DNA from 2 places in the Planococcus donghaensis genome. Region 1 is predicted to be linked to the other one. Evidence: a T-box and tRNA genes for the amino acid it is inferred to sense, from the RefSeq annotation. Region 1 holds a T-box; the other holds one or more tRNA genes.
The links. The T-box of region 1 lies ahead of BCM40_RS06640 (valine--tRNA ligase). A T-box ahead of a tRNA ligase gene usually reads a tRNA of that ligase, here a tRNA-Val.

Region 1 (3,220 bases):
AATTTCTTCTGTAATAAATGGCATGAACGGGTGCAGTAAACGCATGGTGTTATCCAGTACATAAGCAAGTACCGAACGCGTCATTTTTTTCGCTCTTTCGTCTTCACCGTATAATGGCAACTTCGACATTTCGATATACCAGTCACAGAAATCATCCCAGATAAAGTTGTAAAGTGAACGTCCCACTTCGCCAAACTCATAACGTTCTGCAAGCTCTGTTACTTGTTCAATGGTTTCATTTAAACGCGTTAAAATCCATGAATCCGCAACGGATTTTTTGCCTGACAAATCGATTTGATCGTACGTCATGCCTTCCATATTCATCAACGCAAAACGAGACGCATTCCAAATTTTATTGGCAAAGTTCCATACTGATTCGACTTTGTCGTTTGAATAACGAAGGTCTTGCCCTGGAGACGATGCTGTCGCTAAGAAGTACCGCAGCGAATCTGCTCCGTACTGAGAAATCACGTCCATTGGGTCAACCCCGTTACCTAGTGACTTCGACATTTTACGCCCTTCAGCATCACGAACCAACCCGTGAATCAACACGTCTTTAAACGGTTTTTCACCGGTAAATTCTAATGCTTGGAAAATCATGCGTGATACCCAGAAGTTGATGATGTCATAACCTGTAACTAATGCATCCGTTGGGTAGTAACGGCTAAGATCATCGTTTTCTTCTGGCCAGCCAAGAGTCGAGAATGGCCATAAAGCAGATGAGAACCACGTGTCTAACACATCTTCGTCTTGTGTCCAGTTTTCAGCGTCAGCTGGTGCTTCGTGCCCTACGTAAATTTCATTTGTTTCGTTATGATACCAAGCTGGAATTTGATGCCCCCACCACAATTGACGAGAAATACACCAGTCGCGAATGTTTTCCATCCAGTGTAAATACGTTTTCTCAAAACGATCTGGTACAAAATTAACACCGTCGCCATTTTTTTGCGCTTCTACAGATGCAGCAGCTAATGGTTGCATATCAACAAACCATTGTGTTGATAGGTAAGGCTCTACTACAGCTCCGCTACGCTCAGAGTGACCAACAGAATGAATATGCTCTTCAATTTCGAACAACACGTCCATGTCTTGTAAGTCTTTTACGATTTGCTTACGGCATTCAAAGCGATCTAAGCCTTCGTATTTGCCCGCGTTTTCGTTCATTGATCCATCTTCGTTCATAACAAGTACGCGCTCTAAATTGTGACGGTTCCCAATTTCAAAGTCATTCGGGTCATGAGCTGGTGTGATTTTAACGGCACCACTTCCAAATTCTCGATCCACGTAATCGTCTGCAACAATTTCAATTTCGCGTCCCACGATTGGCAAAATAACTTTTTTGCCGATTAACTGCTTATAGCGATCGTCTTTCGGGTGAACCGCGACCGCTGTATCGCCAAGCATTGTTTCTGGACGTGTTGTCGCTACTTCAATATGTCCACTGCCGTCTGCAAGCGGATAACGCATATGATAAAAAGCACCTTTTACGTCTTTGTGAATCACTTCAATATCTGAAATTGCAGTTTGCGTATTCGGGTCCCAGTTGATGATGTATTTGCCACGATAAATAAGTTTTTTCTCGTATAATTTTACGAATACTTCACGTACTGCTTTTGACAATCCGTCATCTAATGTAAAGCGCTCACGCGAATAATCAAGTCCGAGACCTAATTTTGCCCATTGCTCACGAATATGACCTGCGTATTGATCTTTCCATTTCCATGATTCTTCAAGAAACGCTTCACGTCCTAAATCATAACGTGAACGGCCTTCTTCTTTGAGTTTGCCTTCTACTTTAGCTTGTGTAGCAATCCCTGCATGATCCATTCCTGGAAGCCATAGTGCGTCAAAGCCTTGCATGCGTTTCATGCGCGTCATGATGTCTTGTAATGTAGTATCCCACGCGTGACCTAAGTGTAGTTTGCCGGTAACATTTGGCGGAGGAATCACGATGGTATACGGCGTTTTGCCGCTTTCTGGTTTGGCTTCAAAGAATTTTTGGTCGACCCACCAATCGTAACGGCCTTTCTCAATCGATTGCGGATCGTACTTTGTGGACATTTGTTCAGTCATGGGAATTCCTCCTTTAGTTTCTGGTAGAACGCAAAAAACTCCTGTCGTCTTTAAAGGACGAAGGAGTTTTTCGCGGTACCACCTTTATACACAGGTCTAGTTACAGACCTGGCTCTCAAGTTTCATAACGGATGTTAAGTCCGGTTCCCGCTACTCTTTTCACGGCAACTGCTCCGAGGTGACATTCAACTATACGCCATAAAGACCTCTCACCAAATGGTCCTCTCTCTGAAATGCCCGTATACCCTACTATCCTCATCAACGCATGAATATCTAATTACTCTTATTGTACTCAATAGAAGGTTTTTGCGTCAAGTTATTTTGAAGTTCTTGAAGGGAGCTAGAATTTTACGGGATTATGAGGATGGAGATAGTGAGAATCGCTTTGGGCATGGCTCACGCGATAAGCCCGGAAGTGCACCGGTCTTTTCGCTTCACCTAGCCCTTGGACGCGCCGAAGCTTAGAGTGTGGACATCTATTTGTGGGATTGTTTGGGAAATTGTGTCACTTTCTTATTCCGCTTCGGACGCTTTGGGCATGGCTCCCGCCAGAAGCCAGGAAGAACACCTGTCTTCTAGCTTCGCCTAGCCCTTGGACGCGCCGAAGCTTAGTGAGTAGACATCTTTTATGGAGTGGTTTGGGTAGGTTGTGTCGCTTTCTTATTCCGCTTCGGTCGCTTATGTGTTAAAAAACGAAGTGGCTTACGAGGATTGTTTCATCATTATTTTAGAATGGTACCTTATTAAAAAATATTACTTTTATTCAGCAAGACAACTTTCTATTAAAGTAATACGCCTAGTTGTTTGGAGTGCAGATGCTCGACTCCTGCGGAAATAACACGAGCTGAAGACCCTGGAGCGAACGCAGTGAGTGAAGCGGCTGAGGCCGTGTCCGCGGAAAGCGAGCATTGGAACGGAAAACAACGATTTCCTACAACCGAAAACTCAACACACAAAAAAGCTACCCCAATTAGTTACTTACATAACTTTTTAGGGTAGCTCTACTTATTTTATTAGCGTGCGAGTTTAGCAAATACGGTATGGAATGCTTCTACGGTTTTTGCGATATGCTCTTCCGTATGGGCAGTCGATAGGAACATGCCTTCAAACTGGGATGGTGGCAAGTAAATGCCTTCTTCCGCCATTA
Region 2 (3,220 bases), on a different replicon from region 1:
GAGAAGAGAATTCTAAGGTGAGCGAGTGAACTCTCGTTAAGGAACTCGGCAAAATGACCCCGTAACTTCGGGAGAAGGGGTGCTCTGGTAGGGTGTATAGCCCGAGAGAGCCGCAGTGAATAGGCCCAGGCGACTGTTTAGCAAAAACACAGGTCTCTGCAAAACCGTAAGGTGACGTATAGGGGCTGACGCCTGCCCGGTGCTGGAAGGTTAAGAGGAGTGCTTAGCGCAAGCGAAGGTGCGAATTGAAGCCCCAGTAAACGGCGGCCGTAACTATAACGGTCCTAAGGTAGCGAAATTCCTTGTCGGGTAAGTTCCGACCCGCACGAAAGGCGTAACGATCTGGGCACTGTCTCAACGAGAGACTCGGTGAAATTATAGTACCTGTGAAGATGCAGGTTACCCGCGACAGGACGGAAAGACCCCGTGGAGCTTTACTGTAGCCTGATATTGAATTTTGGTGCAACTTGTACAGGATAGGTAGGAGCCTTAGAGCCCGGAGCGCCAGCTTCGGAGGAGGCGTCGGTGGGATACTACCCTGGTTGTATTGAAATTCTAACCCACAAGCCTGATCGGCTTGGGAGACAGTGTCAGGCGGGCAGTTTGACTGGGGCGGTCGCCTCCTAAAGAGTAACGGAGGCGCCCAAAGGTTCCCTCAGAATGGTTGGAAATCATTCGCAGAGTGTAAAGGCAGAAGGGAGCTTGACTGCGAGACGTACATGTCGAGCAGGGTCGAAAGACGGGCTTAGTGATCCGGTGGTTCCGCATGGAAGGGCCATCGCTCAACGGATAAAAGCTACCCCGGGGATAACAGGCTTATCTCCCCCAAGAGTCCACATCGACGGGGAGGTTTGGCACCTCGATGTCGGCTCATCGCATCCTGGGGCTGTAGTCGGTCCCAAGGGTTGGGCTGTTCGCCCATTAAAGCGGTACGCGAGCTGGGTTCAGAACGTCGTGAGACAGTTCGGTCCCTATCCGTCGCGGGCGCAGGAAATTTGAGAGGAGCTGTCCTTAGTACGAGAGGACCGGGATGGACACACCGCTGGTGTACCAGTTGTTCTGCCAAGGGCATCGCTGGGTAGCTATGTGTGGCCGGGATAAGTGCTGAAAGCATCTAAGCACGAAGCCCCCCTCAAGATGAGATTTCCCATTGCGCAAGCAAGTAAGATCCCTCAAAGACGATGAGGTAGATAGGTTCGAGGTGGAAGCGTGGCGACATGTGCAGCTGACGAATACTAATCGATCGAGGACTTAACCAAAACCATGTACACGAAGACTTGCCCGTTCCAATGTCGTTTATCCAGTTTTGAGTGAACAAGCACTCAACCAAATAGTCCAGTGATGATGGCAAAGAGGCCACACCCGTTCCCATCCCGAACACGGCAGTTAAGCTCTTTTGCGCCGATGGTAGTTGGGGGTTTCCCCCTGTGAGAGTAGGACGTCGCTGGGCTATTCTATGTTTATTTTTTATTCCTAATGATTCTTTTACCTTGCTTCCATAGCTCAGCAGGTAGAGTGCTTCCATGGTAAGGAAGAGGTCACCGGTTCGAATCCGGTTGGAAGCTTTTGTTTTTACAAGGTTTCTCTAATAGGGAATGAAATAAACGATTTTATTATGCAAGGCCCCTTGGTCAAGCGGTTAAGACACCGCCCTTTCACGGCGGTAACACGGGTTCGAATCCCGTAGGGGTCACCATTTTGGAGGATTAGCTCAGCTGGGAGAGCATCTGCCTTACAAGCAGAGGGTCGGCGGTTCGATCCCGTCATCCTCCACCATTCTTTTCATAACTGTATACGGTGGGGTAGCGAAGTGGCTAAACGCGGCGGACTGTAAATCCGCTCCTTCGGGTTCGGCAGTTCGAATCTGCCCCCACCACCAGTTTTATTATGAGTACCGATGGGGTATAGCCAAGCGGTAAGGCAACGGGTTTTGATCCCGTCATGCCCTGGTTCGAATCCAGGTACCCCAGCCATTTTTTATTGTGAGCCATTAGCTCAGCTGGTAGAGCATCTGACTTTTAATCAGAGGGTCGAAGGTTCGAATCCTTCATGGCTCATTCTTTTAACATCCTTGCGCCTGTTCAGCGCGGGGCCTTAGCTCAGCTGGGAGAGCGCGTCGCTGGCAGTGACGAGGTCAGGGGTTCGAGCCCCCTAGGCTCCATTGTTCCATGTGTATTTGTACTATCCATGTGTAAAAAACCCGTATCCATTCATTTGGATACGGGTTTTTTTTAGGTTCCGATGTATTCGGACTGTGGACGGAAGATGACGTTGTTTTCTTGTTGTTCGATTGTATGAACTGTCCATCCCACGATGCGCGCCACACTGAAAGTGGGTGTAAACAATTGAGTCGGCATCTCAATAGATCGCATAATCGCTGCTGCATAAAATTCTACATTGGTGTAAAGTGCCCGACCAGGCTTTTGTTTATTGAGCTTTTTAACAATATAGGCTTCTGCTGTCACTGCTAAATCGAGCCACGCATCTTCTCCTTGAAGCGCTAGGCATTTTTTTCGAAGGATGATGGACCGTGGATCTTCTGTCCGGTAAACTCGGTGACCAAAGCCCATAATTTTTTCTCCATTATTTAATTTTTCTTCAATAATTGGAGCGATGCGATCTTCCGTTTTTATCGTATCCAGTAAATCGATAACGCCTGACGGGGCACCCCCGTGAAGAGGGCCTTTCATGGTGCCAAGAGCTGAGGTGATGGCGGATACTAAGTCGGACTCCGTTGAAATGGTAACACGTGCCGCAAACGTTGAAGCATTCATGCCATGTTCCATCGTTAGTTTTAAATACGTTTCGAGCGCTTCTGTTTGCACAGCAGAAGGCAGTTGTTCGTTGATCATCCAAAGATAATTAGCGGTGTGTCCTAAATCATCTCTCGGTTCAACGGGTTGCTGTCCATTTTGAATGCGGTAAAAAGCTGCGGTCATTACCGGTAACGCTGCTGTAAGTGCAATGGCTTGTTCTTGAGAAGATAAGGCTTGGAATTTGGTATGTGTATAAGCGGATACCAATGTTCGCATAGCATCCATTAATGAGATTTCTTTTGGCAAAAGCTCTGTAATTTGAACAATATGCTCAGGTAGTTTTCGGTAAAACAGCAATTGTTGTTGAAGTTGCTCGAGTTGTTGGACGTTTGGTGATTGACCGTACCAAAGAAAATAAGCTGTTTCCTCAAATGATTTCTCTTGGATAACCGCTTCAACCAGTT

Region 2: it encodes a tRNA-Val, which carries the amino acid that the T-box ahead of BCM40_RS06640 (valine--tRNA ligase) is inferred to sense. The anticodon was not compared.

Annotation. Positions count from the first base shown of each region.
Region 1 is NZ_CP016543.2:1,327,081-1,330,300, reverse strand. It holds gene BCM40_RS06640 (valine--tRNA ligase) at 1-2,073, opposite strand, end outside; T-box leader at 2,124-2,344, opposite strand; gene hemL (glutamate-1-semialdehyde 2,1-aminomutase) at 3,087-3,220, opposite strand, start outside.
Region 2 is NZ_CP016544.1:5,904-9,123, reverse strand. It holds rRNA gene BCM40_RS16190 (23S ribosomal RNA) at 1-1,259, shown strand, start outside; rRNA gene rrf (5S ribosomal RNA) at 1,335-1,450, shown strand; tRNA gene BCM40_RS16180 (tRNA-Thr) at 1,493-1,565, shown strand; tRNA gene BCM40_RS16175 (tRNA-Glu) at 1,622-1,696, shown strand; tRNA gene BCM40_RS16170 (tRNA-Val) at 1,701-1,776, shown strand; tRNA gene BCM40_RS16165 (tRNA-Tyr) at 1,797-1,879, shown strand; tRNA gene BCM40_RS16160 (tRNA-Gln) at 1,899-1,973, shown strand; tRNA gene BCM40_RS16155 (tRNA-Lys) at 1,985-2,057, shown strand; tRNA gene BCM40_RS16150 (tRNA-Ala) at 2,089-2,161, shown strand; gene BCM40_RS16145 (citrate synthase/methylcitrate synthase) at 2,232-3,220, opposite strand, start outside.